Pseudolabrys taiwanensis: one gene and its partner. The main gene of each other region encodes a partner of the protein of the gene in region 2 in a complex. Links are inferred from orthologs where the notes say so. Each region holds a gene or a part of one and is shown on either strand. Other genes may lie near its edges.

The links.
Region 1: the proteins of DW352_RS04020 (region 2) and dnaN are in contact, whole or in part, in a solved structure (PDB 1OK7), measured with the Escherichia coli proteins. The link is inferred for Pseudolabrys taiwanensis from one-to-one orthologs.

The regions. Positions count from the first base shown.
Region 1 is NZ_CP031417.1:3,666,365-3,682,747, forward strand. Bases 6,197-9,090 are described here. They hold dnaN (DNA polymerase III subunit beta), read left to right. Parts: upstream 6,197-7,031; coding sequence 7,032-8,150; downstream 8,151-9,090. Other genes in these bases: dnaA (chromosomal replication initiator protein DnaA), read left to right, coding at 6,197-6,721; DW352_RS17430 (endonuclease domain-containing protein), read left to right, coding at 8,229-8,600; recF (DNA replication/repair protein RecF), read left to right, coding at 8,748-9,090. Outside these bases: DW352_RS17400 (hypothetical protein), read right to left, coding at 1-91; DW352_RS17405 (NADP-dependent malic enzyme), read left to right, coding at 352-2,625; DW352_RS17410 (dihydrodipicolinate synthase family protein), read left to right, coding at 2,773-3,669; rpsT (30S ribosomal protein S20), read left to right, coding at 3,827-4,093; more of dnaA, read left to right, coding at 5,279-6,196; more of recF, read left to right, coding at 9,091-9,899; DW352_RS17440 (hypothetical protein), read left to right, coding at 10,049-10,246; DW352_RS17445 (chloride channel protein), read right to left, coding at 10,243-12,024; circadian clock protein KaiC, read left to right, coding at 12,212-13,939; DW352_RS17455 (circadian clock KaiB family protein), read left to right, coding at 13,942-14,229; DW352_RS17460 (sensor histidine kinase), read left to right, coding at 14,247-15,761; DW352_RS17465 (response regulator), read right to left, coding at 15,758-16,138. UniProt on the Escherichia coli protein: Confers DNA tethering and processivity to DNA polymerases and other proteins. Acts as a clamp, forming a ring around DNA (a reaction catalyzed by the clamp-loading complex) which diffuses in an ATP-independent manner freely and bidirectionally along dsDNA.
Region 2 is NZ_CP031417.1:836,147-841,897, reverse strand. What follows is about bases 1-2,938. They hold DW352_RS04020 (DNA polymerase IV), read left to right. Parts: upstream 1-814; coding sequence 815-2,062; downstream 2,063-2,938. Other genes in these bases: fabF (beta-ketoacyl-ACP synthase II), read right to left, coding at 2,307-2,938; DW352_RS04025 (DUF3572 domain-containing protein), read left to right, coding at 516-818; DW352_RS04030 (response regulator), read right to left, coding at 24-395; DW352_RS04035 (PleD family two-component system response regulator), read right to left, coding at 1-4. In the rest of the region: more of fabF, read right to left, coding at 2,939-3,572; DW352_RS04010 (cell envelope integrity EipB family protein), read right to left, coding at 3,781-4,644; DW352_RS04005 (RidA family protein), read left to right, coding at 4,811-5,278; DW352_RS04000 (glycerophosphodiester phosphodiesterase family protein), read left to right, coding at 5,286-5,751. UniProt on the Escherichia coli protein: Poorly processive, error-prone DNA polymerase involved in translesion repair and untargeted mutagenesis. Copies undamaged DNA at stalled replication forks, which arise in vivo from mismatched or misaligned primer ends.

The DNA of each region.
Region 1 (16,383 bases), 2.8 Mb from region 2 along the record:
CGGCGATCGACTTGGTGCCGTCATAGATCACCAGGATGAAGGCCGCCGCCAGCAGCAAGAGACCAAGAAACCTGAAGAAAAACCGGATCATCGCCTGCGGCCGTCGTTTGTACAGAAACACCGTCAACGGCACCGAGTTAACGGTCGGACGGCCGGGTTGCAAGACACGCAGAGGGGGCCTGCCTTGAGTGAGCCGAAGCCGTTCGGCTACGTTTTGCCCTTGAGAACGGTCAATCGCCTAGCCCTGCAACAAAATATCGCGCATTTTTATTTCCGAGAATAGGTTCCCACCTTTCGAGAAATTGCGCTACGGTCCCCGGCCTTCAGCCTTCCCCCGCTCTAGGAGTTGAAATGCCTGCCAAGCCCCCCGGCCTGAAACGGCCGACCTTTACCGACCAGGAAGCCCTGCAGTTTCACTCGTCCGGCCGTCCCGGCAAGCTGGAGGTGATCGCCACCAAGCCGATGGCAACGCAACGCGACCTGTCGCTGGCTTACTCGCCGGGCGTGGCGGTACCGGTGCTGGCAATCGCGGAGGATGAAAGCCGCGCCTACGACTACACCACCAAGGGCAACTTCGTCGCCGTCATCACCAACGGCACTGCCATCCTCGGCCTCGGCAATCGCGGGGCGTTGGCGGCCAAGCCCGTGATGGAAGGTAAGGCGGTGCTGTTCAAGCGCTTCGCCGACATCGACTCCATCGACCTCGAAGTCAATTCCGAGGACACCGACGAGATCATCAACTGCGTCAAGCTGCTGGGCAAAGGCTGGGGCGGCATCAATCTGGAAGACATCAAGGCGCCGGAGTGCTTCGTCATCGAGCAGCGCCTGCGCGAGCTGATGGACATCCCGGTCTTCCACGACGACCAGCACGGCACCGCCATCATCGCCGCCGCCGGCCTCCTGAACGCGCTCGACATCACCGGCCGCACCATCGAGGACACCAAGCTCGTGTGCAACGGCGCCGGCGCTGCCGGCATCGCCTGCCTCGAACTGCTCAAGGCCATCGGCTTCAAGCCGGAAAACCTGATCCTGTGCGACACCAAGGGCGTCATCTATCAGGGCCGCACCGACGGCATGAACCAGTGGAAGTCGGCTTATGCGGTGAAGACCGATAAGCGCACGCTGGCGGAAGCCTTTGAGGGCGTCGACGTTGCTTTCGGCCTGTCGGTCAAAGGCGCCTTCACGCCGGAAATGATCAAGTCGATGGCGCCGAACCCGATCATTTTCGCCATGGCCAATCCGGACGCCGAAATCACGCCGGAAGAAGTGGCCGCGATCCGCGACGACGCCATCATGGCGACCGGCCGTTCGGACTATCCGAACCAGATCAACAACGTTCTCGGCTTCCCCTACATCTTCCGCGGCGCGCTCGACGTGCGCGCGTCCGCCATCAACATGGAGATGAAGATCGCGGCCGCTCGCGCCCTCGCCGATCTCGCGCGCGAGGACGTCCCTGACGAGGTCGCTTCCGCTTACGGCGCGCGGCCGAAGTTCGGCCCGGACTACATCATTCCGGTGCCGTTCGATCCGCGCCTCATCTCTTACGTGCCGCCGGCGGTGGCGCAGGCGGCGATGGATACCGGCGTCGCGCGTAAGCCGATCGTCGACATGGAGATCTATCGCCAGCAGCTTTCGGCGCGCCGCGACCCGATCGCATCGACGCTGACGCAGGTCTACAACCGCGTGCGCCGTCAGCCCAAGCGCGTGGTGTTCGCGGAGGGCGAAGAGGAGCAGGTGATCCGCGCCGCCGCCAACTTCGTCGGCCAGGGCCTTGGCACGCCGGTGCTGGTCGGCCGCGAGGACCGCGTCAAAGCAGCCGCGGCGGATAACGGCATCGATCTCGACGGCATCGAGATCATCAACGCGCGGCTGTCGACGCGCAACACGGCGTACATCAACTACCTCTACGAACGGCTGCAGCGGCACGGCTATCTCATCCGCGACTGCCAGCGGCTGGTGAACACGGACCGCAATCACTTCGCCGCCTGCATGGTCGCGCTCGGCGATGCGGATGCCATGGTGACCGGCGTCACCCGCAACTTCTCGGTCGCGCTCGAGGACGTGCGCCGGGTGATCGATCCCAAGCCGGGCCATCGCGTCATCGGCGTATCGCTGGTGGTCACGCGCGGCCGCACGGTGCTGGTGGCCGACACCGCCGTCACTGAAATGCCCGCCGCCGAGGATCTCGCCGACATCGCGGTCGAAGCCGCGGGCGTCGCGCGCCGGCTCGGTTATGAGCCGCGCGTCGGCATGCTCGCCTTCTCCACCTTCGGCCATCCGCAGGGCGAGCGTTCGGAGCGCGTCATCGAGGCGGTGAAAATCCTCGATCACCGCCGTGTCGACTTCGAATACGACGGCGACATGGCCGCCGACGTCGCGCTCAATCCCGAGCTGATGACGGCCTATCCGTTCTGCCGCCTGTCGGGGCCGGCCAACGTGCTGGTGATGCCGGCGTTCCACTCGGCGTCGATCTCGACCAAGATGCTGCAGGAACTCGGCGGCGCCACCGTCATCGGCCCGCTGCTGGTCGGCCTCGACCGGCCGGTGCAGATCGTGCCGCTCGGCGCCAAGGACACGCAGCTCGTCAATCTGGCGGCGCTCGCGGCGTTCAATGTGAGCGGCTAACGGCGTTCGTCATGGCCGGGCATAGCCCGTTGAAGACGGGCGCAAATGCCCTTGTGTCCCGGCCATTCACGCCTTTCTATGTTACGCAAAAGAGCAACGCGGATGCCCGGCACAAGACCGGGCATCACGCATGCCGAGAGGAAACGCATGTCCAATAAAACGCTCTCCGGCGTCATCGCCGCCATCGCCACGCCGATCGACGACACCGGCGCGCCCGATCTGACGCGCGTCATCAAGCTCGCGCGCTTCCTGCTCGACAATGGGTGCGACGGCTTGAATGTGTTGGGCACTACCGGCGAAGCCACATCGTTTGCGCTGGCGGAACGCCAGGCGGTGATGGACGCCTATAAGGCGAACGGCCTGCCGCTTTCGCGGCTGATGGTTGGTACCGGCGCCGCCGCCGCCGCCGACGCCGTCGCGCTGACGCGTCATGCCGCCGCGCTCGGCTTCGGTGGCGCGCTGGTCCTGCCGCCCTTCTATTACAAGGGCGTGCCCGATGACGGCCTCGTCGCGTACATCGACGCCATCGTGACGGCGACGGCGGACAGGCCGATCCCGCTTTATCTCTACCACTACCCGGCGATGTCCGGCCTGCCCTGGACCATCCCGCTGATCAAACGTCTGCTGGAACTGCACCCCTCCCGTATCGTGGGCCTGAAGGACTCCTCCGGCGACATGGACTACGCGCGCGCCGCCGCCGCGCTGTCGAAGGACTTCGCGGTGTTCCCGTCCACCGAGGCCTGCCTGCTGGAGGCGCGCGGCGGCACCTTTGCCGGCTGCATCTCGGCCACCGCGAACCTCAACCCCGACCTGTGCGCCCGTGCCTGGGGCGCGGGCGACGCCGCCGCGCTCGACGCCGCGGTCGCCATCCGCCGGCTGTTCGAGGGCAAGCCGCTGGTCTCCGGCGTGAAGGCCCTGCTCGCGCATATCCACGGCGATCCGGCCCTGGCCCGCATGAAACCGCCGCTGGCGCCGCTGCCGGCGGCCGACCGGACCGCGGTCGCGGCCGGCTACGACGCCGTCCGGGCCCGCCGGGTGGCCTGAAAATTGAGGCCCCGACGGGCGTTGACGCCCGGGCGGGGTCTCTTTATAAGCCTGCGTCTTGGCGGCCGGGATACGCCCGGCCCCGCACCTTTTCTTATATATCTAGGCCGCTGCAGCGGAATTCCCGCCGAGAGCGCCGACGCCAACGAGAGATCAGATGGCCAATACGAAGTCCGCCCGCAAAGCCACGCGCGTCATCGCGCGCCGTACCGAAGTGAACAAGGCGCGCCGTTCGGTGCTGCGTTCGTCGGTCCGCAAGGTCGAGGAAGCGATCGCGTCGGGCGACAAGAACACCGCCGCCGCCGCGCTGCAGGCCGCCGAACCGGTGATCATGCGCGCCGCGCAAATCGGTGTCGTTCATAAGAACAATGCCAGCCGCAAGGTCTCGCGCCTCGCGCACCGGGTGGCTAAGCTCGGCAAGTAACATAAGACTGCCTTGCGCTGAGAGCCCCGCCGTCGCGGGGCTTTTCTATTACAGCTCAGAGAATAAAGTTCAGGCTGTCGTCCGCTTTTCATGAGGCGGACGGCAGCCTTTTTCTATGTTGCAGAACGGTCATTCCGCCGTCAGAAAACTTTGAGCGCTCCGATTTTACTTGACGGATATTCGCTCATCCGCGCGCTAAGCCCTGTGCCGCAACGCTTTCTCGCGAACGGCTACATTGTAAAACGATCATGAATCTCGTCGGCAAGTTAAAGACTTATCGAGCATGAATTCGCGGGACCGGAAAAATCATCCTATCAAGCATCGACGACATCACCCGCGATGAAATTTTTTTAAGTCCGGCGACACATTCAAGAATCTCGTCGCGCGCACAGATTCCGCACGAACGATCAACAGTTTGGAAATCTCTTTGCGACGCAGCAGAGCAACACCGTCGCGGCAATTACGACATACACGTAACACCGACGCATAAAGCCGTTGCTCACATGCTTCGCTCGTGTATCTTCATTCGGCGCCCCGGCTTCTCCGCGGCGCGTTACAGCAAAAGGTCAACGGCACGCTCATCGGCGCATGAGAACGGCTTTTATTTGCCCGATCGCAAATGCGATCACGATGGCACAACAAAAAGCCGCGAACAGACGTCAGAGCGTTGGACTTGTTCCCTGGGAGGTCGGCGCAGCAGACGTACGTAAGCTTGATGGATGATGCGAAGACTGAGGAACTGATCCAACTACCGTGTAGTTGAGCACGTAACTGATCCGGGCCCCCATTGCCCGAAGAACATTTGAGGGGGATGACAATGACAGATGCAGGGACAGTGTCGGCGACCAAGTCCGACCGCGTTGGACACGAAGTGTTCGATGCTTGTCCGTGTTGTCCTGTCGTGCCGTCATTCTCCTCCTACGTGGATTCCCTGACGCCGTTGTCGCTGATGCGTGTCCGGGGCATCCGCGGAGCGGTTTCCCCACCCGCGGGTTGAGACGCAAGGCTCTCTCGACCGCGGCCGCTGTCAGCTCGGGCATGATGCCCGCTGCATGTACCGTTGCCTCCAAAGAGATCATCGAGTGAGTAGTTGCGTCGCGTATCCGGCGTGTCGGCGGCTGTATGCCGCTTGTGCCGGGGCCACCCGAGTTCATTTCAACAATAGAAGCGGATAGAGCAGGTAGAATGTCGAACGCGGATCAGGATAGCTGGTCACGAGTCAAAGAACGTCTGCGCGCCGAAGTCGGCGACGACGTTTATTCGAGCTGGTTTGCCCGCATGGACCTGGAAGGCATCGAGGATGGCGGCGTCCGCCTCTCGGTTCCGACCCGCTTCCTCAAGAGCTGGATCCAGTCGCACTACGCCGAGCGCGTGCTCGCCTGCTGGCAAGCGCAGCAGCCGGAAGTCGGCCGTATCGAACTGATCGTGCGCTCCGCCGTGCTGAAGCCGGCCGCGCCTGTGGTGAAGAAAGCCGAGCCGATGCCGGCTGCCGTCAGCAATGGCAGCGGCGCTTATGCCGGCATCAACGGCAACGGTCATGGGCGGGTGTCGACTGTCGGCGACCCGGGCATGCACGATGCGCTGGGCGGCTCGCCGCTCGATCCGCGCCTCACCTTCGAGAGCTTCGTCGTCGGCCGCTCGAACACGCTCGCGCACGCCGCCGCCAAGCAGGTGGCGATCGCGCGCCGCAACGATCCCGTGATGTTCAACCCGCTTTACATCCATGCGGGTGTCGGCCTCGGCAAGACGCATCTGCTGCAGGCCATCACCTGGGCCGGCAACGCGGCGGGCGAGCGCAAGGTGCTCTATCTTACCGCCGAGAAGTTCATGTACGGCTTCGTGTCGGCGCTGCGCACGCAGACCGCACTCGCGTTCAAAGAAGCCCTTCGCGGTATCGGCGTGCTGGTGATCGACGACTTGCAGTTCCTGCAGGGCAAGTCGACGCAGGCCGAGTTCTGCCACACGCTCAATGCGCTGATCGATGCCGGCCGTCAGGTCATCATCGCCTCCGACCGGCCGCCGTCCGATCTCGAAAGCCTCGACGATCGCGTGCGCTCGCGTCTGGCCGGCGGTCTCGTGGTCGAGATGGGCACGCTCGGCGAAGAACTTCGCCTGGAAATCCTCAAGGCCCGCGTGCTCGCGGCCCGCGCGCATCATCCGAGCTTCGACGTGCCGCTGCCGGTGCTGTCGTATATCGCCAAGACCGTCACGCATAACGGCCGCGACCTCGAAGGCGCGCTCAACCGCCTGCTGGCGCACAACAAGCTGACCGGTCACCCGGTGACCCTGGAGATGGCCGAGCGCGAAGTGCGCGACCTGATCCGGCCGCAGGAACCCAAGCGCGTCAAGATCGAGGACATCCAGCGCATCGTCGCGCGGCAGTACAATGTTAGCCGCTCCGACCTGTTGTCCTCGCGCCGTACGGCCAACGTCGTGCGCCCGCGTCAGGTGGCGATGTATCTCGCCAAGACGCTGACCCTGCGCTCGCTGCCGGAGATCGGCCGTCGCTTCGGTGGCCGCGACCACACCACCGTTCTGCACGCGGTGCGCAAGATCGAGGGCCTCGTCGGCAACGACGTCGCGCTCGCCGAGGAGATCGAGATCCTGAAGCGCCAGCTGCAGGAGTAAAAGGGGTCTCGTACCGACGTCTGACCGTCACCCTGAGGTGGCCGCCGCAAGGCGGCCCTCGAAGGGGGACAGCCCGTGCCCGTCATCCTTCGAGGCTCGCTTCGCTCGCACCTCAGGATGACGGATCAGGGGCCACAGCCGCGGCGCTGCCCTGTGGACCGCCTGGGGATAGGAGCGGGGAGCAAAAACGCGCCCTTGCGCATTTGCCCCGCTCTTGCCACCTTTGCCCCCCGGCGCCCGCATTCCGCGGGCGGCCGGCTTGGTGTCACGCCCGTTCCCGGGCTTATTCCGGCGCCTAAGCGGGTCTTCCATGAAAGTTACTGTCGAGCGTGCTGAACTGTTGAAGTCGCTGGGCCACGTCCACCGCGTGGTCGAACGGCGCAACACCATCCCAATTCTCGCCAACGTGCTGGTCAAGGCCGACAAGGGCGCCCTGAGCCTGAAGGCGACCGACCTCGACCTCGAAGTCACCGACACCATCGCCGCCGAGGTGACGCCGGGCGGCTCGACCACCGTGCCGGCGCATATGTTCTACGACATCGTGCGCAAGCTGCCGGACGGCTCGCAGATCGTCATCGAAGGGTCCGGCGACCGCGCCGTGCTGTCGATCCGCGCCGGACGTTCGCGCTTCACGCTGCAGACGCTGCCGGAGAGCGACTTCCCCGATCTCGCCGCCGGCGAGATGACGCATTCGTTCAAACTGCCGGCCGCCGACCTCAAGCGGCTGATCGACAAGACCCAGTTCGCGATCTCCACCGAGGAGACGCGCTACTATCTCAACGGCATCTACCTGCACGCGGCGGGCGCGGCCAATGCCGCGACCTTGCGCGCGGTGGCGACCGACGGCCACCGCCTCGCGCAATGCGAATTGCCGCTGCCCGAGGGCGCGGCCGGCATGCCGGGCATCATCATCCCGCGCAAGACCGTGGGCGAAGTGCAGCGCCTGATCGACAGCGGCGAAGGCGAGATCGCCATCGAGTTGTCGGCCGGCAAGATCCGCTTCACCATCGGCCCGGTGGTGCTCACCTCGAAGCTGATCGACGGCACCTTCCCCGATTACGGCCGCGTCATCCCGGTCAACAACGACAAGAGCCTCGTCGTCGACAAGAAGGACTTCGAGGCGGCGGTCGACCGCGTTTCGACGGTGTCGAGCGAACGCGGCCGCGCGGTGAAGCTGTCGATCACCGGCGGACGGCTGGTGCTGTCGGTGACCAATCCGGATTCAGGCAGCGCCACCGAAGAGCTCGAGGTCGACTACGATTCCGAGCCGCTCGATATCGGCTTCAACTCGCGCTACCTGCTCGACATCGCCGCGCAGATCGAGGGCGAGGTGGCCGTGCTCAAGCTTGCCGATCCGGGCTCGCCGACCCTGATCCAGGACCGCGACGCCAAGGGCGCGCTCTACGTGCTGATGCCGATGCGGGTGTAGCGCCGTCGCCGCTTGCTCGGGTACCCTCTCCCCTTGCGGGAGAGGGTGGCGCGCGATAGCGCGCCGGGTGAGGGGTCGGTGCCAGCAGGCTTTCACCATCGTCCGACGGCGAAGAAGAGCCGCAGCTTCGCGCGGCAGATGCGCCGTGCTCCGACCGAAGCCGAAGCCAGAATGTGGCGGCTGCTGCGCGACCGCAGACTCGCAGGGTTCAAGTTCCGTCGCCAAGTACCGCTGGATGGCTCCATCATCGACTTCGTTTGCTTCGACCACCGCATCATCATCGAAATTGACGGCAGCCAGCACTTCTCGTCACCACGCGATCAAGAGCGGGATCGGCATTTTGCGCGCGAGGGATTTCGCGTCCTTCGCTATTGGAATAACGAAGTTCTGCAGACACCCAATTCCGTCTTGGAAGACATTTTCGCGCGTCTCACGAATGGCACGGACTGACCCCTCACCCGGCGCGCGCCCGAACTCGGCTATAGCCGAGTTCGGCACTTTAGAGTGGTCGAAGTCGGATAAATCCGACTTCGACTGCGCGCCACCCTCTCCCGCAAGGGGAGAGGGTCGGCTGCGGCCTATGGCGCGGCACAGCCAATGACCGCTGCCTTCATCCGCCGCCTGACGCTGAGCAACTTCCGCAGCTATCACGCCGCGCAGGTGAGGCTCGACCGCGCCGGTCCCGTGGTGCTCACCGGCGCGAACGGCGCCGGCAAGACCAATATGATCGAAGCTATCTCCATGCTCGCGCCCGGCCGCGGCCTGCGCCGCGCCACCATGGACGAGCTGGCTTTTTCGGAAGGCGGAGGCACTTGGGCGATCAATGCCGAGATCGAAGGCATGCTCGGCCTTGCAACGCTCGGCACCGGCATCGATGCGCCGGCGGGCGAAGACGGCTCGACGTCGCGCAAATGCCGCATCGATCGCGAGCCGGTCTCGTCGGCCACCGCTTTCGCCGATCATCTGCGCGTCGTCTGGCTGACGCCGTCGATGGATCCCCTGTTCAACGGCCCCGCCTCCGAACGGCGGCGCTTTCTCGACCGCCTGGTGCTGGCGGTCGACGCGCAGCACGCCAGCCGCGTTTCGGCGCTCGAGCGCGCGCTGCGCTCGCGCAACCGGCTGCTGGAGGATCCCAAGAGCGATCCGCATTGGCTCGACGCGGTCGAGCACGAGACGGCGGAAGTCGCCGTCGCCGTCGCCGCCGCGCGCGCCGAGACGGTCAACCGCCTGTCCGGCGCCCTCGCCGTCGCGCATGAACAGACGCCGGCCTTTCCCTTCGCCGAGATCAGGCTCGATGGCTGGATGGAGCAGTTGCTGCCGGCTTACAGCGCCGGCGAGATCGAAGACCGCTATCGCGCGCTGCTGAAAGACGGCCGCGCGCGCGATGCCGCCGCCGGCCGCACGCTCGACGGTCCGCACCGCTCCGACCTGATCGTGACGCACGTGAACAAGGGCGTTGCCGCCGGCAACGCCTCGACCGGCGAGCAAAAGGCGCTGCTGATCCGTCTCGTGCTCGCGCATGCCTCGCTGATCAAGGACATGACCGGTTACGCGCCGCTCTTGCTGCTCGACGAAGTGGTGGCGCATCTCGATCCGGGGCGGCGCGCCGCGCTTTACGACGCGTTGGCGGCGCTCGGCGCGCAAGTATGGATGACGGGCGCGGACCCGGCAGCCTTCGGCGACATCACCGATCGCGCGCAGGTCTTTGTGGTGCGTCCGGGAGAAGTGGCCCCGGCAGGTGCCAACTAGTACCGCTGTTCCCATTCATCGAGAAATGTTGAGAGCGGCGGCGCCGGAACTATAAACGCGCGCTGAGATTTCTATCTTACATGCGGCGGGATGCCGTAGCTCCAGCAAAAGCGAGGAGTGCGAACGCGATAGGATCAAGGGGTGCGACCGTGGAAAACGATACGACAGAGCAGATCAAACAAGAACTCCATCGCACCATAGACCGCATGCGGCACGATCTGGACCGTGTGGAAATACTTACCGCAGCCTTGAGCGTGTTTGCCCGGCCCATCCCCGAATACGAGCCGACATTCCTGCATATCCGGCACGCCACCCGCGGCGTTCACAAGCTGGGAACCTCGGACTAGACCTCGCCGAGCAATTCGCGCCGCTGCCGTTCCGACGCATCGGAGTAACGCCGCAGCGCATGCGCCTCGCTGAGCAGGCCCAGCACCTGCCGCCGCTCCGACGAATCCACCACGGGCAGCGCTTCCGCTTCGAAGCGGTCGAACGCGGAGATCGCTTCCTGCGCGGTCATTTGCGGCAAGAGCACGTGATCCTTGTGGTGCAGGATATCGCGCAGGGACACCGTCGCGCCGAGTTCGGGCGCGTGCGCCTCCGCGACCAGCACCATGCCGGCGTAACGGCCGTCTTCGTCGACGGCGATCACCTGGTTGGTCGAGCCGATGGGAAAGGCTTCGCGGAAGGCGGAGACCGGCGTCTCGACCGGGCTGGTGCGCACATCGGCGCGCATCATCTGGCCCACGGTCAGATCGCGGATCCAACCGACATCGGCGGCGCTGCGGATCGTTTCGCCGCGCAAGTGGAAGCGCCACGTCGCGAACGAGTAGCCGAAGAACTCGCGCGTCACCTGCATGGAAACGATGGCGGCAATGAGCACCGCCGTCGCCAGCCAGAGGTCGCCCGTCGCTTCCAGCGCGATGAAGGTCATGGTCAGCGGGCCGCCGATCACCGACACCGACAGCGCGCAGAGCCCGATGATGGCATAGACGTCCGGGTCGACCGTCGCGTTGGGCAGGACCAGGGCCAGCCCGCTGGCGAACAATTGCCCGCCGAGCGCCCCTAAGAGCAGCGAGGCGAAGAACAAGCCGCCGCGAAAGCCGGAGCCGAGCGAGATGATCGAGGCCAGCGCCTTCAACACGAAGATGGTGGCCAGCATCGTGATCGGCAGCTTGATGAGGCCGGCCAGATGCAGGGCGCCGTGGCCGGAGGCCATGATGTGCGGCGTGACCAGCGCCATCAGACCGACGAGCGTGCCGCCGATGGCCGGACGATACTGCGACGGCACTTTGAGCCGCACATACAGGCGCTCGCAGGCGGCGACGCCGCGCATGATGGCGATGCCGATGATCGCCGCCAGCAAGCCGACACCGGCGGCGATCAGCACATCGCGCACGCCGACCACAGCGATGGCCTTACTTTCGATGCCGAAGGGGAAGGGCGAGAAGGCCTGGGCCGTGAGAAAGCCGACCAGCGAGGCGACCCCGACCGGCGCCAAACTGGCGATCGAATAGGTGCCGATCACCAGCTCGAAGGCATAGAAAGCACCGCCGAGCGGCGCGCCGAAAGCCCCGGCGATGGCCGCCGCCGCGCCGCAGCCGACCAGCACGCGCATATCGCTCCGGCGCAGGCGGAAAGCGCGGCCGAGCCCGGACGAGATGCCGCTGGCGAGCTGGGTGTAGCCGGCCTCGAGCCCGACCGAGGCGCCGATGCCGCTCGACCAGATGGTCTGGGCGGCCACGATCAGGCTGCCGCGGATCGACATCCGCCCGCCGTGCAGGGCGTTCGCCTCGATGGGGTCGACCTCGGTCCCGCGCCGGCGGGCGATGTAGGCCGCGACAATGCCGAACAGCAGGCCGCCGATGCTGGGCACCAGCACCGCGTAAAGGGGGTTAATGGACGATTGCGCCGACAGGCGCTCCCCCGGGCCGATGCGAAACAGCAGGGTGTGCATCAACCCGACCAGCTCGCTCATGGCGGCGATCACGAGACCGCCGGTCACGCCGGCCACCACCGCCAGCAGGATAATGCTGGATTCCCGGGCGCGGACGATCGCGCGCAGCCGATGCGGGACCTCGAAGGGCCGGCTCGGTGGCTTCTCAAGCTTGGGGCTGAACCAACGCATCGACACGCACGACAGGGACGCGGAATTTGCTTGCTTAGAGGCCAACTCGCGACCGCGCGCAAGCGAATTGCCGATAATTCTTGCGCCGGATGGAACCGAATCCTGGGCTGCGCATTCTCAACTTTTGGTGGGGTAGTAAACGAGGTCCGGCTTGGCGCAGGACCCGAACGCGTGTGCGGGGGGTTGCGTGAAAGCCGACGTAAAATCCGAACAACTGCCGACGATTGAAAAGGCTCCGACGGGCATCCAGGGCCTCGACGAGATCACCTATGGCGGCCTGCCGAAGGGGCGGCCGACGCTCCTGTGCGGCTCGGCCGGCTGCGGCAAAACCTTGTTCTCGATGACGTTCCTGTACAACGGCGCCGTCCAGTTCGACGAGCCGGGGGTCTTTATCGCTTTCGAGGAGCAGCCAGGCGATCTCATCAAGAACGTGGGCTCGCTCAGCTACGACGTCGAGCGGCTGATCGCCGAGAAGAAGCTCGCCATCGATCACGTCCACATCGAACGCAACGAGATCGAGGAATCCGGCGACTACGACCTCGAGGGCCTGTTCATCCGCCTCGGCTTCGCCATCGACTCGATCGGCGCCAAGCGGGTGGTCATCGACACCATCGAGACATTGTTCGGCGGCCTCGACAATCCGGCCATTCTGCGCGCCGAGCTGCGGCGCTTGTTCGAATGGCTCAAGGAAAAAGGCGTCACGGCGATCATCACCGGTGAACGCGGCGACGGGACGCTCACCCGGCACGGTCTCGAGGAATACGTCTCGGACTGCGTCATCCTGCTCGACAACCGCGTCGTCGACCAGCTCGCCACCCGCCGCATGCGCATCGTAAAATATCGCGGCTCGGCGCACGGCACGAACGAATACCCGTTCATCATCGACGAGGAAGGCATCACGGTGATGCCGATCACCTCGACCGGCCTCTCCCACGACGCTTCGACCGAACGGATCACCAGCGGTATTGCCGATCTCGACGCCATGCTGGAGGGCAAGGGCTTCTACCGCGGCTCCAGCATCCTGATCTCGGGCATGGCCGGCAGCGGCAAGTCGACAACCTCGGCGCATTTTGCCGATGCCGCATGCCGCCGCGGCGAACGCTGCATCTACTTCGCGATGGAAGAGTCGCCCACGCAGATCATCCGCAACATGCGCGCGATCGGCCTGGACTTGCAGCGATGGGTCGACAACGGCCTGTTGAAATTTTCCGCGAAGCGGCCGAGCCTCTTTGGGCTCGAGACGCATCTCGCGTCCATGCATCGCGACGTCGAGCTGTTCGATCCCTCTAGCGTTGTTGTCGACCCCATATCGGCGCTGCTCGGCGCCGGCGTCACCGGCGACGTCCATTCGATGATCCTGCGACTCGTCGATTTCCTGAAAGCGCGGGCCATCACCGCGTTCTTCACGAACCTGACGCACGGCAAGACCGAGAACGCGACGACCGACATTGCCATTTCGTCGCTGATGGACGCTTGGCTGCTGCTCTATAACCGCGAGAGCAATGGCGAGCATAACCGCGAACTCTACCTGCTGAAGGCGCGCGGCATCGCGCATTCGAACCAGGTCCGCGAGTTCCTCATCACCTCCCAAGGCATCAAATTGCGCGATGTCTATGTGGGGCCGGCCGGCGTTCTCACCGGCTCGGCGCGCATACAGCAGGAGGCAAAGGAAACGGCCGAACGTCTGCACCGCGACCAGGAAGCGACAAGGCGGGCCCGCGAGATCGAGCGCCGGCGGCGGCAGATCGCGGCGCAGATCGAGGTTCTGCAGGCGCAGCTGGCGGGTGAAGAAGAGGAGGCCGGCATGCTCGAGGGCGAAGCGACCGCGCGCGAGCAGCGACTGGCGAAGGACCGGGCCCAACTCGCGCTCAACAGAAGCGCGTCCCGTCAAGACAACCAAGAAAAAGGCCGATAGCAATGGTCGCTCCGACCGAGGGGTACAATCTACGTCTCTATGTGGCGGGCCAGACGCCGAAGTCGGTCGCGGCCATCGCCAATCTCCAGAAGATCTGTGAGACGCATCTGCCCGGCCGCTACAACATCACGATCATCGATCTGATGAAGGACCCGGCGCTGGCGCAGCGCGATCAGATCGTCGCGATTCCGACGCTGATCCGTCATCTGCCGGAGCCGCTCAAGCGCATCATCGGCGATCTCTCCAACGCAGAGAAAGTGCTGGTCGGCCTCGACATCGCCCCGACCTGACGGTGCGGAGAACGACGTTGGATAAACCGGACATCGATCGCCTCGCGCTGCTCCACACCGCCTCCGACGCGGAAGAAACGGTCCGCGCCATTTACCAGGGCGCGGTCGATGCGGTCGTGGTGCAGGGCCGCAACGGCCCGCAGATCGTGACGCTGAGCGGCGCCGACGAGCCCTACCGCGTTATCGTCGAGCGCATGACCGACGGCGCGCTCACGGTCTCGACCGAAGGCGTGATCCTCTACGTCAACCGGCGCCTGTCGGAGATGACCGGCGAAGAGGCCGGCGCGCTGATCGGCAAGCAGTTCGCGTCCCTGTTCGCAGGCGCCGTGCCGGAGGACATCAACAGCTGGACGCAGCCGGCCGACGGCGGCGTGCGCTACGAGGCCAATCTCGCGCGCGGCGCGGCGGCATCCTTGCCGGTTTCGGTGTGGGCGGGTCCGGTCGCGCTCGGCGACCGGCCGGCGGCGCTGGTGACGATCAGCGACCTGTCCGTGCAGCGGCGCGCCGACGAGATCGCGGTTGCCGAGCGCTTCGCGCGCTCGATCCTCGAACAGGCGACCGACGCCATCCTGGTGCTCGATCCGAGCGGCCGCATCACGCATGCGAGCTGGGCGGCCGAGCAGTTGGTGCAGACCTCGCCGATCGGACGGCAGTTCTCGGACGCCTTTCCGCTCGTCACGGCCGATCCCACCCAGGCCGGCGCGCTCGAGCGCTATTCCGCCCCGATGCTGGATTCGCTGCTCGCGACCCGTCCTTTCCACGGCCTGGAGGTGCGTCTGCGCGGCCGTGAAAGCGATGACAGTAACGCCCGCACTTTTCTCTTGAGCGCCGGCCCCCTGCTCGATCAGGCCAAGCAGGTGGTCGGCTCCATCGTCACGCTGACCGATATCTCGGCCCGCAAACGAGCCGAAGAGCAGCAGACGATGCTCGTCGCCGAGCTCAATCACCGCGTGAAGAACATTTTGGCCATCGTGCAGTCGATCGCGACGCAGACCGTCCGGAATACCGGCTCGCTCGACGGCTTCAAGGAAACCTTCGGCGGCCGCCTGCGAGCGCTGTCGGTGGCCCACGATGTGCTGACAAAGACGCGATGGGGCGGCGTCGAGGTGACGCAGCTGCTGAAGGAGATCATGTCGCCTTACCGCGAGCGCGTCAGCATCGAGGGGCCGCCGCTGGTCATGTCCTCGCAAAGCATCGTGCCGCTGTCGATGGTGCTGCACGAGCTGATGACCAACGCCGCCAAATACGGCGCCTTGTCGTCGTCGGGCCACATCCTTCTGACCTGGCAAAAGAGCGAGGCACCGGCGACGGTGCAGATGGTCTGGCAGGAAGAAGGGGGCCCGCGCGTGGCCGGGGGTACGCGCCGCGGCTTCGGCACCAAGCTGATCGAGCGTGTGATGAGCTACGACCTCGAAGGTTCCGCCGGGCTCGACTTCCAGCCGAGCGGCCTGGTGTGCACGCTGAGCTTCCCGATCGCCGGCCCTCGGTTCTCCCTGCAGGACCCTCCCGCCTCCACAGCCGCGCTCGGCTAGGCGAGGAAATGCTTCTCGCAGGCCTGGCGTAGCCTCCGCTCGTCAAACGGCTTGGACAGGCGCGGCAGGGCGCGATAGGCGTCCGGGTACAACGTCGCGTCGTCATAGCCCGAGGTCAGCACCACCTTCAGGCCGAGATCGAGAAGTTCGGGCAGGACGCTGAAAATCTGGCTACCCCGCAAATTGACGTCGAGCAGCGCCCCGTCGAGATTGCCCGCGCGCGCCAAGCGCACCACGTCCTCGATGCGGCCCACGGGGCCGACGACCTCGCAGCCGAAATGGTCCAACGTCGTCTCGAGATCGAACGCGATCAGGCTTTCGTCTTCGGCGACCAGGATCCGGAGGCCCTGAAGGCTGGTTTTGCGGGGCTGATCCACTTGGCCGATTTTCCTTCTTATGTCGGCCAATAGGCATGGGGGACGCACGTCTGACAAGTCCTGCATTCATTGCAAACGCCGAACGGGCGCCATGGGTTCAAGAGGCTTTTTAGGGGCCGCGATCCGGGCGGATTTTTCGCGCGCCAAACCTTGAAAAAATGACGTCCGATCAACATATTAGGAGCACTCACTTTACCCTGTACGAGACTCTGTTTTCGTGTCACACAAACACGTCGTCCCGACTC
Region 2 (5,751 bases):
TCATTGCAGCACCACACTTTTCATCACGCCGGCCCGAGGAAGTGCCGCACCGTCTCGATGAACTTGCCGACCGAGATCGGCTTCGACAGATAGGCCTCGCAACCGCCTTCGCGGATGCGCTCTTCGTCGCCCTTCATGGCGAAGGCGGTGACGGCCACCACCGGGATCGCCTTCAGTTCGGCGTCGTCCTTGAGCCACTTCGTGACTTCGAGGCCGGAGACTTCCGGCAACTGGATGTCCATGAGGATCAGATCGGGCCGGTGCTGGCGCGCCAGATCGAGCGCCTCGATACCGTTGCGGGTACCGATGGTCCGATAGCCGTGCGCTTCCAAAAGATCGTGGAAGAGCTTCATATTGAGCTCGTTGTCCTCGACGATCAGGACGGTTTTCGCCATCGCCCGTTTGTCCCCAACGCTTCCACGAGGCCGGCCCCACCTGCCGTCGCCAGCCCGCGCGTCCTCGGGCATGATCGGCTAGAACCGTAATGCCGATGTGTTGAGAAAAGGCAAATCCAATTGAAGAAACAGGCCCCTAGAGCAGCCCACGAGGCCGCAGAAGCTTTGGCGATTCAGGCGTTTACCTATATCGCGGGCGATCCCGAACGGCTCGGCCGGTTCCTCGCGACCACCGGCGTCGGCCCGGCCGAGATTCGCGCGGCCAGCGCCGAACCGGGCTTCCTGCGCGGTCTGCTCGAATATCTGGTCTCCGACGAGGCTTTGCTGACCGGTTTTGCCGCCGAGGCGGGCTTCCGGCCCGAAGATCCGGTCAAAGCGCTGGTCGTGCTCGGCGGCAGCCATTGGGAGCGCGACGTGCCGTGAGCTTCTGCCGCGATTGCCTGGCCGATGCGCCGCCGACGGCCACGCGCTGCCGCGCCTGCGGCTCGCCGCGGCTGATGCGGCACGCGGCGGCGGACAAGCTGACGATCGCCCATATCGACTGCGACGCCTTCTACGCCACCATCGAGAAGCGCGACGACCCTTCCCTCGCCGACAAGCCGCTGATCATCGGCGGCGGCAAGCGCGGCGTGGTGTCGACCGCCTGTTACATTGCGCGGACCTATGGCGTGCGCTCGGCGATGCCGATGTTCGAGGCCATGAGCCGCTGCCCGCATGCGGTCGTCGTCAAACCGAACATGGCGAAATACGTCGACGTCGGCCGCGAGGTGCGCCGGCGCATGCTGGCGCTGACGCCCTTGGTCGAGCCGTTGTCGATCGACGAAGCGTTCCTCGATCTCACCGGCACCGAACGTCTGCACGGCATGAGCGCGGCGAAGGTGCTGGCGCGTTTTGCCATGGAGGTCGAGCGCGAGATCGGCATCACGGTGTCGGTCGGCCTGTCGGCCAACAAGTTCCTGGCCAAGATCGCGTCCGATCTCGACAAGCCGCGTGGCTTTGCCGTCATCGCACCCGAAGAAGCGCCCGCCTTCCTCGCGCCCCGGCCGGTCGGCTTCATCTACGGCGTCGGCGCGGTGAGCGCGGCCAAGCTGGCGCAAGACGGCTTCCGCACCATCGCCGACCTGCAACGCGCCGAGGAGCGCGACCTGATGCGCCGTTACGGCGAGGAAGGCATGCGGCTGTGGCGCCTCGCGCGCGGCATCGACACGCGCCGTGTCGATCCCGAGCGCGAGACCAAGAGCGTTTCGGCGGAGACGACGTTCGACCGCGACATCGGCGAATTCCGTCCGCTCGAACAGACCTTGTGGGAATTGACCGAGAAGGTGTCCGGCCGCCTGAAGAAGCAGGCGTTGGCCGGTTCGACCGTGACGCTCAAGCTCAAGAGCGCGGACTTCAAGATCCGCACGCGGGCGCGTTCTCTGAATGGGCCGACGCAGCTTGCCGCCACCATCTTCGCCGCCGGGCGCGATCTGCTGAAGAACGAGGTGGGCGGCACGCGCTACCGGCTGATCGGCATCGGCGTCAGCCATCTGGAAGAAGTCAGCGGCGAGGAGCTTTCCGACCTGCTCAACCGCCGCGAAGCGCAGGCCGAACACGCGATCGACCGACTGCGCGAGAAGTTCGGCAAGGCCGCGGTGGTGAAGGGCTTGGCGATCGAGGAAGAGTAGATTTTGTTGTCATTGCCGGGCATAGCCCGTCGAAGACGGGCGTGAACGCCCTTATGCCCCGGCAATCCATGACGCCGTGCATCCTGGCAGAACCGAACGTATGGCTGTCGTGCGTGGAGACTCATCATGGATGCCCGGGCCGAGCCCGGACATGACGCCGAGTGCGTAGCCGAGCCGCCGCGCTGCGCGCTGCGGCTCAGGATGAGGCTCACATCTGCTGCGGCCGATGCAATGCGCAGCTCAATCAGTTGACCCAGCGCTTCAGCAGCACGGACGCGTTCACGCCGCCGAAGCCGAAGCCATTGACCATCGCGTAATCGACGGCACGCGCGCGCGGCTCACGTCCAATCAGATTGAGATCACTGAACGCATCGTCGGCCGTTTCCAGATTGAGCGTCGGCGGCAGAATGCCCGAACACAGTGCGCGGACCGTGAAGATGACACCGGCCGCACCAGCCGCGCCGAGCAGATGGCCCGTAGATGACTTCGTCGAGGAGACAGCAACGCCCGCGCCATTGAACACGCTGCGGATCGCCGACAACTCGGCGGCGTCGCCGAACGGCGTCGATGTCGCGTGCGCGTTGATGTAACCCACATCGCGGGCATCGATCCCGGCGGCGTTGATGGCGAGCCGCATGCAGCGCTGGAGGCCGGCGCCATCCTGCGGCGCCGCGACCATGTGATAGGCGTCGGACGTGGTGCCATAGCCGACCAACTCGGCGAGCGGCACGGCGCCGCGCGCGAGCGCATGATCGAGTTCTTCGACGACCACCGCGGCTGCGCCCTCGCTCATGACGAAGCCGTCGCGATCGGCGTCGAAGGGGCGCGACGCGCGTTCCGGCGTGTCATTGAAGCGCGTCGACAGCGCGCGCGCGGCCGCGAAGCTGCCAAGGCTGACGCGCTCGATACAACTTTCGGCGCCGCCGCAGATCGCGACGTCGATCTCGCCGCTGCGGATCATGCGCGCGCCGTCGCCGATCGCCTGCAGGCTCGCGGCGCAAGCCGTGACGGGCGCGCCGATGGGACCGCGAAAACCGTAACGGATCGACACCTGCCCGGCCGCGAGATTGACCAGGAACGACGGCACGGTGAACGGCGACAGCCGGCGCGAGCCATGTTGATCGGTGGTGTGCACGGCCTGCTTCATCGTCGCGAAGCCGCCGATGCCGGAGCCGATGATGGTCGCGGTGCGTTCGCGCTCCGCATCGCAGTCGGGCTTCCACGCGGACTGGGCGATGGCCTCGTCCGCGGCCGCGAGCGCGAACTGGATGAAGCGATCCATGCGCTTCTGGTCTTTGGCGCTGACGATGCGCTGCGGATCGAAGCCGCCTTCGGCGTCCTCGGACGTGTCGGACACGACACCGGCGATCTTCGCCGCGACGTCCCCGACAAGATTATCGGACATCCGGCGAACGCCCGACCGGCCGGCCAAAAGCCGTTGCCAAACGAGATCCGTGCCACAACCAAGCGGGGAGACGATACCGGAGCCGGTAACAACGATACGGCGCATTGTGCTCCTTCCGAGCGATGAGACGATCACCGCTCGCAAGGAAAAATGCGGCCGGCCTTGGGCACCCAGGGTTCGGGCTCTGTGGAGGGACCACGCCCGTTAGACCTAAGAAACACTTCTATTACGGCATCAAGACAGCAAACCGGGCGGCCCGACAACACAAATATGATCGCTCACACCGCTCGGCGCTCATTCCGATACCACGGGCTCATCGGCAGGGTTTCGCCTGCTTCACGTCCAGCGAGGTCATCTCGCCGGCAATGGTGAAATCGCTGTAGTCGAGCACCAGCGCACGCGAAATACCATTTTCATAGAGTTCAAAACTGATCGCATAGACCGGCGTCTGCTCGCCGGTCTGCTCCTGCTTCTGCGACTCCTGCACGAAATAGCTGATGGTGACCGGCCAGCGCGTGAGCTTGGCGAGCTCCGGCACCTTGGCCGCGGCATCGTTCACCGGCTTTTCGCCGGGCTTGATCGGGCGGCCGATGACGGTGAGCGTGTTGTAGAGCTTCTCGCCGGTTTCCGAGCCGTCATAGACCGGGAATTCGAGAATGGTTTTACCGGCGCGCGCGGCAGCGATGATCCGCCGCATATGCTCGGTCGGGAAAACGGCGCCCGCCGGCATGGTCAGCTTCTTCTCCTGTGGCTTGCTCAGCGCCACCGCAACCGCCTTCGCGTCGCGTTCGGCGCGGCCGTTCACCGAGTCGGTCGGCGTATCGTTGAGCAGGTTCTCGGAGTTGAAGCGGAACTTCGTGGCCTCACCGTCTTCCCAGGTGGTCGAGCGCAAATCGTTGACCGCCGCCTTGCCCTCGCCCGAGTCTAGCTCGGACACCTGGCGGAACTTCAGCTCGTAGCCGTCGCAGGCATTGCCGGAGAAATCGTACAGGATGCGGCCGCGCACGGTCTCGATGCCGCGGTTGCCGCGCGTCTTGGTGAGCTTGAGATCGTAGACAGCCCGATGCGGCGTCAGCACCACCCCGTCCGTCGGCGGCGCCGCCGCGGCGGGTCCCAGCACAGCCAGGGCGACGACGGCCGGCAGGCTCAGGCGTTGCACGTTCGCGAGAAAGGTCATCGGCGGCTCTCCAGGGCGGCGAATCCCGCCTCTCGCCCCAGCAAGACGGGAACATCCGGGCAAGATAGAGGCCGCCCCACTGCGCCGCAACGCCGCCGCGCGCGGCGCTTGCGTCCATTACCGCCTTCGGCCAAGGATGCCCGCGCAGTCGTTGAGGAGACAGGACATGGCCGGCACGGTTGAACAGAAGCTCGCAAGTCTCGGCATCACCTTGCCGACCCCGGCCGCGCCAGTGGCCAATTACGTGCCGTTCGTCCGCACCGGCAATCAGCTCGTCGTGTCCGGTCAACTCTGCTTCGGCCCCGACGGGAAGCTTGTGGTGACCGGTCAGCTCGGCGGCGGCGTCTCGCTCGAGGACGGACAGAAGGCCGCACGCGCCTGCGCCATCAATCTCATCGCTCAGGTGAAAGCGGCTGTCGGCGACCTCGACAAGGTCGTTCGCGTGGTACGCCTCGGCGGCTTCATCAACTCCGCACCGGGTTATGGCGACGGCCCGAAGGTCATGAACGGCGCCTCCGACCTGATGGTCGAGGTGTTCGGCGACAAGGGCCGCCACGCCCGCTCGACCGTCGGCGTCGCGGCGCTGCCGGCGCAGGCGGCCGTCGAGGTCGAAGGCCTATTCGAGATCGCATAGCCGAACCATGCCGGGGCTCGATTGGCTGACCGCACGGCCGATCGCCCATCGCGGGCTGCATGACGCCGCGCACGGCGTCATCGAGAACACACCGTCGGCCTTTCGCGCCGCCATCGACGGCACCTACGGCATCGAATGCGATGTCCAGTTGAGCGGCGACGGCGAAGCCGTCGTGCATCATGACGACGTGCTCGGCCGCCTCACGGAGGGCGGCGGCCGTCTCGCCGATATGACCACCGCCGCGCTCAAGGCGCTACCGTTCAAGCAGACGGCGGACCGCATGATCACCTTGGGCGAGCTGTGCGATCTCGTCGCCGGCCGCGTCACCTTGGTGGTCGAGATCAAGAGCCACTTCGACGGCGACACGCGGCTCGCCCGCCGCGCCGCCGAGCTGCTGCAAGGCTACGCCGGGCCGGTCGCGGTGATGTCGTTCGACCCGCAGATGATCGTGGCCATCCGCGATGTCGCGCCGG